Regions from separate parts of the Arthrobacter sp. TE12231 genome, predicted to be linked through region 1. Evidence: riboswitches for the same ligand, from Rfam matches in the RefSeq annotation. Region 1 holds a riboswitch; each other region holds the start of a gene.
The links. Region 1 has a riboswitch for cyclic di-AMP ahead of ACVWYS_RS07525 (hypothetical protein). Riboswitches for the same ligand answer to the same signal wherever they lie in the genome.
Positions count from the first base shown of each region.

Region 2: linked by a shared signal. The riboswitch ahead of ACVWYS_RS15255 (M23 family metallopeptidase) and the one ahead of ACVWYS_RS07525 (hypothetical protein) in region 1 are both predicted to bind cyclic di-AMP.
Region 3: linked by a shared signal. The riboswitch ahead of ACVWYS_RS16130 (aggregation-promoting factor C-terminal-like domain-containing protein) and the one ahead of ACVWYS_RS07525 (hypothetical protein) in region 1 are both predicted to bind cyclic di-AMP.

Region 1 is NZ_JBSSFS010000001.1:1,657,228-1,662,330, reverse strand. Features, by position in the region: gene ACVWYS_RS07540 (VTT domain-containing protein) at 1-80, shown strand, start outside; gene ACVWYS_RS07535 (response regulator transcription factor) at 86-760, shown strand; gene ACVWYS_RS07530 (sensor histidine kinase) at 753-1,760, shown strand; gene ACVWYS_RS07525 (hypothetical protein) at 1,890-2,564, opposite strand; cyclic di-AMP (ydaO/yuaA leader) riboswitch at 2,569-2,767, opposite strand; gene ACVWYS_RS07520 (hypothetical protein) at 2,945-3,199, shown strand; gene ACVWYS_RS07515 (hypothetical protein) at 3,235-3,672, shown strand; gene ACVWYS_RS07510 (cation:proton antiporter) at 3,669-4,883, shown strand; gene ACVWYS_RS07505 (DNA alkylation repair protein) at 4,905-5,103, opposite strand, start outside.
Region 2 is NZ_JBSSFS010000001.1:3,411,194-3,416,296, reverse strand. Features, by position in the region: gene serC (phosphoserine transaminase) at 1-999, opposite strand, end outside; gene ACVWYS_RS15260 (metal-dependent transcriptional regulator) at 1,347-2,042, shown strand; cyclic di-AMP (ydaO/yuaA leader) riboswitch at 2,193-2,406, shown strand; gene ACVWYS_RS15255 (M23 family metallopeptidase) at 2,411-3,229, shown strand; cyclic di-AMP (ydaO/yuaA leader) riboswitch at 3,367-3,536, shown strand; gene ACVWYS_RS15250 (NlpC/P60 family protein) at 3,832-4,590, shown strand; gene ACVWYS_RS15245 (HNH endonuclease) at 4,812-5,103, shown strand, end outside.
Region 3 is NZ_JBSSFS010000001.1:3,611,158-3,616,260, forward strand. Features, by position in the region: gene ACVWYS_RS16125 (HAMP domain-containing sensor histidine kinase) at 2-1,672, shown strand; cyclic di-AMP (ydaO/yuaA leader) riboswitch at 1,854-2,013, shown strand; gene ACVWYS_RS16130 (aggregation-promoting factor C-terminal-like domain-containing protein) at 2,013-2,813, shown strand; gene ACVWYS_RS16135 (hypothetical protein) at 2,995-3,456, shown strand; gene ACVWYS_RS16140 (glycosyltransferase) at 3,634-5,103, shown strand, end outside.

The DNA.
Region 1 (5,103 bases):
GCGCGGGGGTAACTGCCGGCGACACGGAGGCGGAAACCGGGGAGGGACTGCCGGCCCGGGAATTGGTCACGGAAGAATAGCTGACATGACAACCGCTGACCGGCCGTCCCTGCTGCTCGTCGAGGATGACGCCGCCCTGGGACCGCTCATCGCCGAGCTTCTGGACACGGATTACCACGTCCGGCTGGTCACCAACGGTCGTGACGGCCTGCACGCGGGGCTGACCGAGGCCTGGGACGTCATGGTGATCGACCGCGGTCTGCCCGTGATGGACGGCATCGCCCTCATCGGGGCCTTGCGGTCCAAAGGAATCGGCACGCCCATCCTGATCCTGACCGCGCTGGGCGACGCAGAGGAGAAAGTCAGGGGTCTGGACGCCGGCGCCAACGACTACGTGACCAAACCGTTCGACGCCGGCGAACTGGCGGCACGACTGCGCGCACTGACGCGCACCTATGCCGCAGTGCCGGCACCGCTGAGCATCGGGGACTGGGAACTTGACCCGGCGCAGCGCTCGATCCGCTCGGTCTACGGGCACACGGTGTCGCTGACCGCAAAGGAAGGGCAGCTGCTGGCAGCCCTGGCCGCGGAACCTGACCGGGTCTTCACCCGGGACGAACTCCTCTCAGCGCACTTCCATGCCTCCGACCAGCCGGGGGTGATCGATACCTATGTCCACCACTTGCGCCGGAAGATCTCCAAGGCCGTCATCCGCACCGTGCACGGCGTCGGCTACCAGATCGGCGATGCCCATGAGTAACGGCGGGGGCGCCGGCGAAACCCCGGACCACTCCACCCTGCGCAAGGCCTCCCTCAAAGTCGCCTTGCGGATCAGCGCCGCCTGCGCGGTCATGGTCCTCGGACTCCTCGCCGCCACGGCGCTGTACCTCGTCAACCAGCTGGCCCATCCTGAAGTTCCGCGTTCGGCATCGGCCGGGGCGGCCTACGCCTACCTGGATTCCCGGGACGTGCTCGAAGCCATGCTCATCGCCGGGGTCGCGGGAATCGTGCTGGCAGGCATCGTCGGATGGCTCAGCGCGCGCAGCGCCATCCGCCCCCTCGGCGACGCCTTGGCCCGGCAGCGGCGCTTCGTCCAGGACGCCAGCCATGAACTGCGCACTCCCTTGACCATCCTGGACACCAGGATCCAGCTTGCCCAGCGCAACACCGAGCCCGGCTCCAAACAGGCCCAGGACCTGGCCCGGATCCGGGAGGACGCGGCGACGCTGACCGGGATCGTCAACGAACTGCTCCTCGCGGCCACCACCGACGCCCCTGACCGCTCGGCAGCGCCTGCCGACCTCGCCGACACCGCCTCCGGCGTCGCCGAAAGCCTTCGGCTGGTCGCGGAGCAACGGGACGTGCGCCTGGACTTCTTCGCCGTTGCCCGGCCGCTGGCCAGGATCGACGCCAACGCCTTGCGCCGCGCCGTCCTGGCCCTGGCGGACAACGCCCTCTCCCACACCCCGCCGGGCGGCCGTGTGACCATCACGACGGCGATCGAGCAGAACCGCGCGGTCATCACCGTGGCGGACACAGGGACCGGGATCACCGGAGTGGACCAGGCCCGGATCTTTGACCGCTTCGTGCGGACCGCCAGCACCGGCGGAACACAGGGACAACGGAGCTTTGGCATCGGCTTGGCCCTGGTCCGGGAGATCGCCGTGGCTGCCGGAGGCGCCGTCGAGGTTGCCTCCACCGGCGACGCCGGCACGGTCATGAAGATGACGCTTCCGCTCGCCGCGGGCAAAAATGACTGAGAGACCGGGGGAATCCGTGAGAATCCGGACAAGGGAAAGACCGGCGATCGCTTGCCCCCAAGGGAAAATCGATCGCCGGTCTTTCCGGATTGGGTGGCCCCGGGAGGGGCCGTCTGGCCCGTGCGGGGTTTAGGCGCGGACGAAGGTCACGCCGCCGGTCGCGGTGAGCCAGGACAGCGGGTGCACGATCGTCTGGTTGGCGCCGTTCATGCCGCCGCTGATCACCTGGCCGTTGCCGGCGTAGATGCCGACGTGGCCGGACTGGACCACCATGTCACCGGGCTGCGGGGCCGCCACAACGGTTCCGAGGCCGAGGAAGGCCCGGGGCCCGATGTCGCCGACGGGCTTACCGGCCGCGCCAAGGGCCTTTTCCACCATCGCGGTGCAGTCCTGGGTGATGCCCAGCTGGCTGTATGCGGCAGAAAGCATGATGGCGTTGCGGCCACCGGCGGGCGCCGCGGCCGGGGCGGCCGCCGGAGCTGCCTGCACCTGTACGGACGGCGCCGCGGCCGCCTTGGGTGCTGCTGCCGGCGCTGCTGCGGGAGCAGCGGCAACGGGCTTGGGCTGTTCGATGACCGGCGCGGCGACAGAGCTTACTGCGGGGCGGTCGAAGCTGATCTTGACGCTTGAATCGGCGCTGACGGGCGCGCTGAGAAGTCCCTTGACGTCCGCGGCGGAGGCCGGGGCGGAGTCCCGCTGCACGGGTGCCGGGGCTGCGTTGGCGGCCATTCCGCTGGTAAGAACCAGGCCGGATGCGGCGGCGAGGACGGCGGCATGGCGCGCAAAAGTATTGATTGAAGACATGGATGTAGCCTCTCCCAATGCCTGCGAGGTGAGCTGTCGGATTCGGATGGGAGTCACCCGGCCGCACTCCGGGGCCCGTCGTTGCGGGCACTGTGCGGCTTCACCCCAAGGCCTGCGTATCAGCAGGCCAAAAGTGGTTTCCCCGTCTCTGCCGGTCGTTGGTGCGAGTTACCCCCGGGCCGCGGCAGAGTTAGGCAATCGGCTGGGGAGCGCCCGTATCGGAGACAACAGGCACTTATCCACCGTAGCGCGAACCGCAGGCGAAAGTCACATTCAGGTAACGGCCGCCACAGTGCGGTCCGGCAGTTGCCCATAGGGCGGTGCAGCTTTTCGACCATAAGATGATGCCATCAGCACCACCTTGGAAGCGGAGGCCCGAAATGAACAGCCACTGTATCGCCATCTGCCAGTTGAGCAACCAGCCCCAGGAGGATTTCGACGTCAATACCGAACTGCTGATCCTCGACGGCCCGGACGTCCATGTGTCCACATGGGATGCGGAGCCACGGGACGGCGGCTTCGACGAACACGTCCTGAACGACCGGGTGGACGCCCTCGGGTTTATGGTTGTCAACGACTGGGCATTCCTGGACGGCAAGGCCTACGCGGTGGTGGAACGGCGGTCAGGAACGTAGGCGCGCTGCCCCCTCCACGGGACTAGTCTCATTCCATGACAAAGGATTCGGACAAGGGCCATGAGGGCGACCAGGTGTTGTGGCGCGGGGAGCCCGAGGAACACGACTATCCGGCCGCCGGTCGTTATCTCTCGCTGCTCACCGATGACGCACGGGCCGCCGTCATCGTGGAGTCGTTGCGCCTGGCGCCCGTAACCCACCACGTGGCCAAAGACATCCTGCGGGCCTCAGGCCTGCCGCTCCTGACCCGGGACAACCCCCATGTGGCCTCCGACCTGGCCAAGATTGCCGACGGCCGCCCGCTCTCCCCCGTCCTCCTGGTCCGCGGGGACCTCGACGCCGGAGTCGCGGCCCAGATTGCCGACGGCTATCACCGGGTCTGCGCCTCCTACCTCACGGACGAGAACACCGACATTCCGGTGAAGCTTGTTGCCCCGATTGGCCCGGGGCCGTCCCGCAGTCTCGAGCCATGACCTTCCTGACCCTGGCGCTGATCGCCGTCGTCGCCCTGGCTGGTCCCCTGCTCGCGCTGCCGGTGCACTGGCGGCTGCCGGTGGTACTGGGCGAACTGCTGGCCGGGATCGCGATCGGACGGACGGGCCTGGGCCTGGTGAACCCGGCAGATCCGACGTTCAGCTTCCTGGCCAACATCGGGTTTGCACTGATGATGTTCGTGGCCGGAACCCATGTTCCCGTGCGGGATCCCCAAATCCGCTCCGCCCTCGGCAAAGGCACCCGCCGCGCCGTGGCGGCCGCCGCGGCGGCAGTGGTCGTCGGAACCGGCATCGGCCTGCTCTTCGGGACTGGACATGCTCCCCTCTACGTCGTGCTGCTGGCGTCCTCGTCGGCCGCGCTGGTCCTCCCGATCGTCGATTCTCTGCGCCTCGGCGGACCCGACGTCGTTTCCATGACCGCACAGGTGGCGATCGCTGACATAGCCTGCATTGTGGCGTTGCCGCTCCTGGTGGATCCGCCGCACGCGGGCCGGGCGGCCCTGACCGTGCTCACGGTGGCGGGCTGCGCTGTGGCGCTCTTTTTTATACTCCGCTGGCTGGAGAGCACGGGAATCCGCGGCCACGTGCACCGGCTCTCGGAGAACCGCAAGTTTGCCCTGGAGCTGAGGATCCAGTTGGCGGTGCTGTTTGCCCTGGCCGGTGTCGCGACTTTCGGCAACGTGTCCGTGATGATGGCGGGCTTTTCCTTCGGCCTGGTGGTGGCGGCCGTCGGCGAACCGAGGCGGCTGGCCCGGCAACTTTTTGCCCTCAGCGACGGCTTCCTGGGCCCGCTGTTCTTCGTCTGGCTGGGCGCATCCCTCACGCTCAAGGACCTGGCCGGGCATCCGGACATGATTGCGCTCGGTCTGGCACTGGGAGCCGGAACATTGCTGGCGCACGCCGGTTTGGCGTTCCTGGGGCTCCCCCTGCCGCTCGGCGTGTTGTCGGCGGCCCAGCTCGGCGTGCCGGTGGCAGCTGCGAGCATCGGCACGCAGCTTGACGTCCTGTTCCCCGGCGAGGCAGCAGCCCTGCTGATGGGTGCGTTGATCACCATCGCCGCGAGCGCAGTGGCCGGGTCACGGGCGGCCAGGAGGTTCGCGTTGCCCGCGAAGGCCGGCGGCGGCTCAAGCGAAGCCGGCAGCACCGCCGACCAATCTGATCCAGGCGATCCAAACGCTCCGAAGCACTGAACAAGATCGAGTAAGGGAACGTCACCTTCCGACGGGCGTGAACTGTAGCTCGGGTCTCCTCTTGGCCATTTCCGCCAGGACCCGCGTTACGGCGTCCCGCACCGCCGCGGCGTCGTCGGCTGTGGCGCCGTCGGCCTCCGTGTCGGCGTCGAACGTCAAACCCGCCGCGTCCTCGCCGAGCACCGCCCGCGCGTGGCGGACGAACCTGTCCCAATCCCCG
Region 2 (5,103 bases), 1.8 Mb from region 1:
GACGCCGTTGGCGCGGAGCACCTTGGCGATGGCCGCGGCGTCGATCGACTCGTCGAAGTCGATCGTGGCGATCACGTTGGAGCGGTCCTCGGCCTTGGCCACGAACGGCGTGGCGTAGCCGGACGCCTCGGCCCAGCGGTAGATCCGGCCGGCGGAATCCGCGGTCCGGGCGGAGGCGAAGTCCAGGCCACCGTTGGCGTTGAGCCACTGCACCTGCGCATCCAAGGTCACCAGGGTGGCCAGCGCGGGGGTGTTGTAGGTCTGGTTCAGCCGGGAGTTGTCGATTGCGGTCTGGAGGTCCAGGAAGTCGGGGATCCAGCGGTTGCTGGCCTTGATCCGGGCCGCCCGCTCCAGCGCCGCCGGGGAGAACAGGCCAAGCCAAAGACCGCCGTCGGACGCGAAGTTCTTCTGCGGCGCAAAGTAGTAGACGTCGGACTCCGCCACGTCCACATCCAGTCCGCCTGCGGCCGACGTCGCGTCCACCAGCACCAGCGACCCTTCGTCGGCGCCGGCCACGCGCCGGACGGGGGCGGCCACGCCGGTGGACGTCTCGTTCTGCGGCCACGCGTATACGTCCACGCCGGCCTCTGCCTGGGCGGTGGGGCGGGTGCCGGGCTCGGCCTTGATGATGGAGGATTCGGCGAGGAACGGCGCCTTGTTGGTAGCCGAAGCAAACTTCGAGCCGAATTCACCGAAGGACAGGTGCTGCGCCTTGGTCTCGACGAGTCCGAAGCTGGCAATGTCCCAGAATGCGGTGGAGCCGCCGACGCCGAGAATCACTTCGTAGCCCTCGGGGGCGCGGAAGAACTCGCTGAGGCCATTGCGGACCGAACCGACGAGGTTCTTCACGGGTGCCTGGCGGTGTGAGGTCCCCAGCAGCTTTGTCGACGCCGCGGCGAGGGCCTCCATCTGTTCCGGTCGGACCTTGGACGGGCCGGCGCCGAACCGTCCGTCCTTGGGCAGGAGGTTGGCGGGGATCGTGATGCTGGTGTCGCTCACAGTGGCTCCAATTTTCGGCTGGTTCGTAGCGTGGCTGGGAGGTGGCCTGGCCGGATGGCTACAACGGACACCCCTTGTCATTCTGCCTGTTTTATTCTGCCTGACAGCCCCCGGCGATACGGAAAAGCCTCTGTCATAGTCCGGTCATTGAGACGGCCCCGAGGGGCCGTCCGGCGGGCGCCGGGGGAGCATCCGCAGTCCGGATCAAGAATTATCCGGAGTAATTCAAAATAGGCTAGGCTGTTCTGCGAACGTACGGCGGATCTCGCCAGGGCGCATCCTTACACGCAGCCCGCACGCGGTACGGTGGGAATGACGCAAGGACTGCGCTCGAGGAGCTGAGCTGAATGACGGATCTGATCGATACCACGGAGATGTATCTCCGGACCATTCTGGAACTTGAAGAAGAAAACATCGTCGCCCTCCGCGCCCGCATCGCCGAACGACTCCGCCACTCCGGCCCCACTGTTTCCCAGACCATCGGCCGCATGGAGCGTGACGGCCTGGTGATTGTTTCCGGCGACCGGCACCTTGAACTGACCGAAACTGGACGGAAACGCGCCGTCGGCGTCATGCGCAAGCACCGCCTCGCGGAACGCCTGCTCGCCGACGTGATCGGGCTCGACTGGGCCTACGTCCACGAGGAAGCGTGCCGCTGGGAGCACGTCATGAGTGAGCGCGTCGAGCGCAGGATCTTCGAGATGCTCGACCACCCGACCGTTTCGCCCTACGGGAACCCGATTCCGGGGCTCGCGGAACTTGGCGGCGCACCCTCGGGGGCCCACGCGGACGGGGTCGTGAACCTGCTGGAGGCCATGGCCGGCTACGGTGCGGATTCGCGGATCACGGTCAACCGGCTCGCGGAGCCCATCCAGGTGGAACCGGAGCTTCTGGCCCAGCTCGATGAGGGCGGAATCCGCCCCGGTGCGCTCGTCTCGCTGGAGCGGGTGGGGGAGTACATCTCGGTCCGGGTCCCGGATATCGAGGGCGCCTTGGAGCTGCCGCCAGAGGTTGCCGCGCATGTCTTTGTAACAGTCGCCTGACCAGCCAAAACGTCACCGTCATGGGACGACCCATGAGTTCTGCACAAACGCGATCACGGATTTATCACCGAGCGGCTTAATCACCTATAGTTAGTGCCCTGTACCGATACCAAAGCGTTACCTGATCCGAAGCCGAGCCCTGCCAGCGGATCAGTCGCAGAACCACCTCCTGGCAGGGGCGGGGGAACCACTATCGGCTGCTTCTTCGGCAGCCTTGGGGTGAAGTCCGTCAGCGGCAAGCAGCTTCCATCGAACGATCCCCTAAGGACGCCTCGGTGACCGGGTGCTTGCAACGGCGGACCGGGTCTTTGATCTCTCTGACCCGAATCCGACAGCTAACTTCGCAGGCTCTCAGAGAGGAACCGTTCTTGACCACCCAGACCGCCAGGGGCCGTCGCCGCGCGACCGGTCCCGCTCCGGAGCCGCGCCCGGTCGTCGCGCATACGGCCGAACGCCCGCGTGACGCACACCGCGACGAGCGCCGCAGCCGCCGCAGCCCGTTCCGTCAGGTAACGGACTTTGCCGCCGCCAGCGGCGTGGGGCAGAAGGCCGGAATCGCGCTGGCCGCCACCGGTCTGGTCCTCACGGTGACGGTCCCCGTCACGAGTCCCGTCATGGCCTCGAACACCGACGGATCCGCAGTCTCGGCCGCAGTACAGCCGGACGTCACGGCTGCCGCCGCCGCAAAGCTTGATTTCAGCCGGACGGCCATCGCCACCAAAGGCGACCCGGACGGGAAGCTCAAGCAACTGCTGAGCGCCCAGTCCGTCGGCAGCATTACCCGCGCGGCTTCAGCCGGCACGCTGGGTCCGCCGCTGGACCAGCTGATCACGGCATCGCCCTTCGGCTACCGTGTCAGCCCCATCACGGGCGGCCCGGGGGAGTTTCACCGCGGCCAGGATTTCGCCGCCCAGTGCGGCACGCCGGTCCACGCCGCCGCCAGCGGCACCGTGACCTTCAACGGATGGCACCCCTACGGCGGCGGCAACCGTGTGGTCATTGACCACGGCAACGGTCTGGAGACCACGTACAACCACCTGTCCTCGTCCTCGGTGAAGGTCGGCCAGAAGGTCTCCCGCGGCGATATCGTCGCGCTGAGCGGGACCACCGGCGCCTCCACGGGCTGCCACCTCCACTTTGAAGTGATGGTCAACGGCGACGTTGTTGACCCCCTCGGCTGGCTCTAATAAAGACGATGGAGAGCTCTCAAATTCCCGTGACACGCCGTGATCTGAATGTGACATTGAGTCCGGAGTCCTGTAGGGTTTGAAGCACGCCAACTTTTCCGAAGTTGGCGCTCTTGAGTGGATTGCCTAGCTCTGCCACCGCTCAAGGTCCGTTCGCATTACATCGTCTGGCAGGGGCGGGGGAACCAATTTTGGCCTTCGAAAGAAGGCCTAGGGGTTAAGTCGCAACGCTTCCCAGGAAGCAGCGCGGCCGGGTGACTCCCATCCGAATCCGACAGCTCACCTCGTAGGCATTGGGAGAGGCTACTTTCGTGTCTTCACGCCACAATGCTGCGCGTATGCGCACTGGCGCGGCTCTTTTGAGCCCGCTGACTTCCACATCACGTGCCGCCCTTGCCGGCGCCCGGATGGGATCACGTTCCGCTGGCTCATTCTCTACCGAGTCCGGACAGCATGCAGTTTCCGCTTTTGGCGCGTCTTCGCAGTACACCCTTCGCTAAGTAACCCATTTCGGGGCGATCCGGCGTACCCCCAAGATGCCGGAGCGTCCTCAGTCCGCGCCCAAAAACGCGCGGTCCAAGGATCACGAAAGAGAGAACTTAATGACTACTCGTGCAACCGTTGCACGGCACCGCGCCGAGGTCACCAAGACCAACTCGCTGGCTGTTATTGCCAAGGCAGTCGGCGACAACGCCGGCGGCATGGGCCGTCAGGCCGCGGTCATCGCCGCAGCTTCCGGTCTGGTTCTGACCAGCGGAATCGCAGCCAACGCTGCTGAGACCAATGTTCAGCGCGAATCCACCTCCGCTTCCGCATTGGAAGTCCAGTCGTCGGCTCCGGCCACGATTTCGGCTGCTTCCACCATCGCGATCTCCTACGAGAAGCCCGCCGTGACCACGTCGCCGGCTCCCGTCGTCGAGGCTCCCAAGCCCGTCGTGCAGGTCCAGACCGCCGCAGCTACCCAGGCCGGCGGCGCCCAGGCCGGCGTCAACGGCGGCGCAGCTGCCCTGGCCCCCGCCGGAATCGGAAGCGGCGCCGGTGCAACCATCGCTGCCGCTGCCTACGCACAGCTCGGCGTGGCGCAGGACTGCACCGCCCTTGCCACCAACGCCCTGGCCGCGGCCGGTATCCACTACCACGGCTGGCCGGCAGGTTACCTGTCCCTCGGCCGCACCGTGAGCGCCGCCGAAGCTCGTCCGGGCGACCTCGCCTACTACCAGAACGGTGGCGTGGGCATGGCCCACATCGCTGTCTACGTCGGCAACGGCATGGCAGTCCACGGCGGCTGGAACGGCGGCACCACCGCTCTCTACAGCGTGAACGTCGGTTCCGGCCCGGTCTTCATCCGCGTCGGCGGCTAGGCACAAGCCCCCGCACTTTCAAAGACCCCCGCCTCTTGAGGCGGGGGTCTTTCGTGTTACCGGGATATGAATTTTCCGCGCAGGAGGCCGCGCCGCCGAAAAAACATTCGGTGATCTGGCAGTTGAGTGTTTACTCTTGTCTTGTCGATCCATAGCCCGACCATGCACAGGGCAGCCGGCCCTCGTGCCCCTGGCGGGTGCGGCCGTGAAGAGGTATGCGGATGCGCACTCTCGTTCTGAATGCTGGATATGAACCGCTGGCGGTCATCACCTTCCGCCGGGCGCTCGTCCTTGTCCTGACCGGAAAGGCCAGCGTGGTGGCTGAAGGGGACGACCCCGTTGTCGGCCCGCAGGACATTCTCGGCCGCCCGTCCGTGATCCTCCTGAACCGCTACATCCGGCCGCGGTACAACACGATGACGGCGGTCAGCCGCCGCGGCGTGCTCCGCCGCGATGCCCACCACTGCGCGTACTGCGGCAAGGCAGCCCACACGATCGATCACGTCCAGCCCA
Region 3 (5,103 bases), 2.0 Mb from region 1:
CGTGCCCACCCTTTCCGGCGTCACCCGCGTCCCCGGGCGTGACTGGCGCAACCCGTCCACGTGGCATTTGCGCACCCGGCTGGTCCTCGTTGCCATGGGGCTGCTCGTGGCCATCTGCGGCGCTGTGGGATTGTTCAGCTACGCCTCCATGGACCTCTTCCTGACCCGGCAGCTCGATGACCAGCTCGGCGAAGCATCGCACCGCTCCAGCGAGTTCGGCCGGCCCGTGCCCGGCAGCTCGGGCGGCCGCCCCGACCCCCTCGAGGCCCGGGGGCAGGGCGTCGGAACGCTCAACGCCCGCTTGGCGGACGGCGAGGTCAGCAGCGCCGGATTCCTGGCCGGGGACGCCACCCGCAAGAGCCTCTCCCCCGACGACAACGCCGTCCTCCTCACCCTGGCCCCGAACGGTGTGCCGGTGGACCGGACGCTCTCGGCCGGCGCGTACCGGCTCATGGCCGTGCGTGCACCGTATGGCGACGTGATTGTCACCGGGCTCCCGCTGGCGGAAAAGCAGGACACCCTGGCGTCGCTGGTGTGGACCATGGTGGTCGTGTCCGCAGGCGGGCTGGTGCTGATCGGCCTCGCCGGCACGGCGGTCATCCGGCGGACCATGAAGCCGCTGGAGCAGCTTTCCGAGGTGGCCACCAAGGTCTCCCGCCTGCCGCTCGACGCCGGCGAGGTGGCGCTCGGGGTGCGTGTCCCGGCGTCGGCCGCCCACCCCGGCACCGAAGTGGGCAGCGTGGGCTACGCGCTGAACCAGATGCTGGACAACGTCTCCAACGCCCTTGAGGCGCGGCAGGAGAGCGAAATGAAGGTGCGGCAGTTCGTCGCCGATGCCTCGCACGAACTCCGCACTCCGCTCACGGCCATCCGCGGTTACACGGAGCTGATGCGGATGACCGAGCACTTCACGCCCGACGGCGAGAAATCCCTGGCCCGCGTCCAAAGCCAGTCCGAGCGGATGACCACCCTGGTGGAGGACCTGCTGCTGCTGGCGCGCCTGGACGAGGGGCAGCCGCTCAAGGTCGCCGACGTCGACCTCACCCAACTGGCCGTCGAGACCGTGAGCGATGAGAAGGTCATGGCCCCGGACCGGATCTGGCAGCTGGAACTGCCGGATGAGCCGGTGGTGGTGCGCGGCGATGCGGCCCAACTCCACCAGGTCCTCGCCAATCTCCTGTCCAATGCGCGCAAGCACACGGCACCGGGGACCAAGGTGGTCACGGGCGTCATGCGTTCGGCGGACGGCAGCGCCGTGGTCACTGTGACGGACAACGGCAGCGGCATCGCCCCCGAATTCGTCGGCCGGGTCTTCGCCCGCTTCGCGCGGGCTGACGCGTCGCGCACCAATCCGGCAGCCAGCTCCGCAGGCAGCCCTGCGGCAGCGACGGCGGGGGCCCGGTCCGGGTCCGGGTCCGCTGCCCGCGGCGCTTCCGGCTCTTCTACCGGTCCTCTTCCCGGCTCTGCTTCCGGCAGGTCCGGGGGTGCAGCCGGCAGCAACGGGAGCGGATATGCCACCGCGGGCGCACCGACGTCCGAGGGCACCAGCGGGCTGGGCTTGTCCATTGTCCAGTCGATCGTGGAGGCCCACGGGGGGACCGTCCAGGTCACGTCCCGACCGGGCCGGACGGAGTTCGCTGTACGGCTCCCGGCCGTACCGCCGTCGGCGTAACCGGCGCCGGGGCTACAGGGTCGGCTACCGGCACCCGCGCGGGGAATCTCGCGCAACGCGACACGCCGCCCCTGTGACCGCCGTTACCCAAATGTGACTTAAGCCCAGGAGTCCTGTACCGTTTTTCGAGTGCGGCCTCCATTTGTGCCGCATATCCGGATGGACGCCAAACTCTGCCGCTTCCCGGATTCCGCTGGACCAGGCAGAGGCGGGGGACCCAGAGTTCCCGGGCATTCTGCACACATGCGCCCTTGGGGTGAAGCCGACACGTGATATTCCGTGCGGCCGGATGACCTCATCCGAACCCGACAGCTAACTCCGCAGGCGTTGAGAGGCCATCATGACTGAATTCCAGGTACAAACGCGCCCTGACGGCGTTTCACATTCCCGCGCCGGCAAGTCGCGCCACCGTGCCGCACCGGCCCCGCAGGCGTCCGCCCTGTCGCGACTGGCCACCGGGCTCGGCATCACCGGACGCCGCGCCGCCGTCGTCACCGCCGCCTGCGCAGTACTCGTGGCAGGCGGCGCCGCCGCCAGCCAGGCCGCAGAGCCCGGCAGCTACGGGGCGACTGTTGCGAGCTCCCAAACGGCCACCACGGCCGATCCCCTGGCCAAGCTGAACTTTGAACGGGTCCAGGTCGCCGCGCCGGCAGCTGCAGCACCCAGCGGCGCGGTACCTCAGATCTCGGAGGTCAAGCCGGCCGAAGCACCGGCACCCGCTGCCGCAGCAGCCCCGGCCGCGCCGGCCCCGGCGGCAGCACCGGCGCCCGCTCCCGCAGCAGCCCCCGTTCCCGCAGCGGCTCCCGCGCCGGCACCGGCGCCGGTCGCCATCGACGACCCCGCCGGGGCACAGGCCTACGCCGCGGCCCAGCTGGGCAGCTATGGCTGGGCACCCGGCCAGATGCAGTGCCTGCAGAAGCTCTGGACCAAGGAATCGGACTGGAAGACGACGGCCACGAACGCCAGCAGCGGCGCCTACGGTGTGGTCCAGTCCCTGCCCGCCTCGAAGATGGCGAGCGCCGGCGCGGACTACATGACCAACTACCGGACCCAGATCAACTGGGGCCTGAACTACGTCAAGTCGCGCTACGGCTCCCCCTGCGGCGCCCTGAACTTCCACCTGTCCCACAACTGGTACTAAGCCGGCACCAGCCAGCAGCGCCCATGAGGCCCCGGATCCATCGTGATCCGGGGCCTTCGCGTATTTCGGAGAACAAGGTTTTCTCAAGGTCGGGGCGGGAGGCTTGGGCACCGCTGCCTCCATTCACCAAGTACGCGGGGTGCCCGCTCCAGGGCACGGAATCAAATTTCAGGGGCACAACATGAAAAAATGGGCTATTCCGGCGGTCCTCGCGGCCGCACTCTTTGTCGGCGCCGGACCGGCCGGGGCGGTGCCGTCGGGACCTCCGCAACCCGCCGATCCAGCCACGTTCACATTGGATAATTGTGGCTTTCCGGTCACGGCGCAGCTCACCGGCAAGTTCAAGAACATCGCGACGCCTGCCGGCACTGTCATCAGTACGTCGCCAGGACTGAAAATCACGCTGACGGCCAACGGCAAGACCCTCAACTACGTGATCACCGGTACCAGCCGCTACACATTCCTCAGCGACAGCGTTGAGGTAGTCTCCACGGGCAGGAATCTACTGCTGCTCCCCTCCCCGGACGGCCTGTACCTGACCACCGGCAACGTCAACTACGCCCTCAACCTGGACAACTCGGAGCTGAGGAGGTTCAGCGGACCGGGCACTGCAGCGAACGTTTGTCCTCTGCTGGCTCCCTGACGGACTAACCGGGGGCAGTGCACCACCACCGCGTTGTGGGCACCGCCCCCGGTTATCTGTCCGGAGCTCCGGCAGCACGGGCAATGCAGACGACTCCGTGCGTCGCCGGCGGACTTCCACAGCCCCCGCACAGCTTGACCCTAAAGCCCTCATATGGACCGCCGGGACAGTTGAGCCATGACGTTCACAGACCAGGCCTCAGGAACCCTGCCACACTCCACGGCGACGCCGGCCGGTCCGGCAGCACCCGCCGCACTTTCCGGGCTCGCCGTGGCCGACGCGGCCGCCCAGGCCCGGTTCGGCGGGCCGCTCACCGGCCCGGGCGGCCGGCGCTCAGCTATTGACACGCGCACCAGCGAGCCGCTGCTGGACGTCACCATCCCGGTCTTCAACGAGGAGCGGGACCTCGAGGCGTGCCTGCGCCGGCTCCACGCCTATCTTCTGGGCTCCTTCCCGCACTCCTTCCGGATCACGGTGGCGGACAATGCCAGCACCGACGGAACACTCAAGACGGCGGAACGCGTAGCCCGTGAGCTCCGCGAGGTGAACGTAGTCCATATGGCCGAAAAAGGCCGCGGAAATGCGCTGCGCAAGGTCTGGCTTGCCTCGCCGTCGCCGGTCCTGGCATACATGGACGTGGACCTTTCCACCGATCTGGCGGCGCTCGGCCCCCTCCTTGCCCCGCTCATTTCGGGGCACTCCGACCTCGCGATCGGGACCCGGCTGACCCGCAACTCGCGGGTGGTCCGCGGGCCGAAGCGGGAATTCATCTCGCGCAGCTACAACTTCCTGCTTCAGTCCTTCATGGGCGCCCACTTCAGCGACGCCCAGTGCGGCTTCAAGGCGATCCGGGCGGATGTGGCCCGGCAACTGCTCCCGCACACTTTGGACAACGCCTGGTTCTTCGACACGGAGCTGCTGGTCCTGGCCGAAAAGTGCGGCCTGCGCGTCCACGAGGTCCCGGTGGACTGGACCGATGACCCGGATTCCAGCGTGGACATCGTCCAGACCGCCATCGCGGACCTGCGCGGCATGGCACGGTTGAGCCGGGACCTGGTCTCGGGCCGGATCCCGGTTCCCGAGCTGCGCGCCGCCCTCGCCCGCGGACCGCTTCCTGCTTCCTCGCGGGCCCAGGAACAAAGTCCCGGCGGAAGCCTCTTTGGACAGCTCGTCCGCTTCGGCAGCATCGGGGTGGCCTCCACTCTGGCATACCTGGTGATTTTCCTGCTCTGCCGCGGGATCATGGACCCGCAACTGGCAAATTTCCTCGCGCTGCTCACTACCGCCGTGGCCAATACCGCGGCCAACCGGCGTTTCACGTTCGGCATCCAGGGCAGCAGCCAGGCGGCACGCCACCACTTCGAGGGCCTGCTGGTCTTCGGGATCGGCCTGGCCCTGACCTCGGGCGCCCTCGCCGTGGTTCACAACGCGTCAGGAGGGGCACCGGACCGCTGGCTTGAACTGGTCACGGTCACGGCCGCCAACCTCGCCGCCACGGCCGTCAAATTCCTGCTCTTCCGTCTGGTGGTGTTCCGTCACCGGCCCGCCACCGCAGTTCCCGGCCGCACCGGCACTCCTGCCGTGCCCGCCACCACCACAGGCACTGCTCCGGCGCCAGCTGCCACCGATGCTTCCCTTCCCCGCACA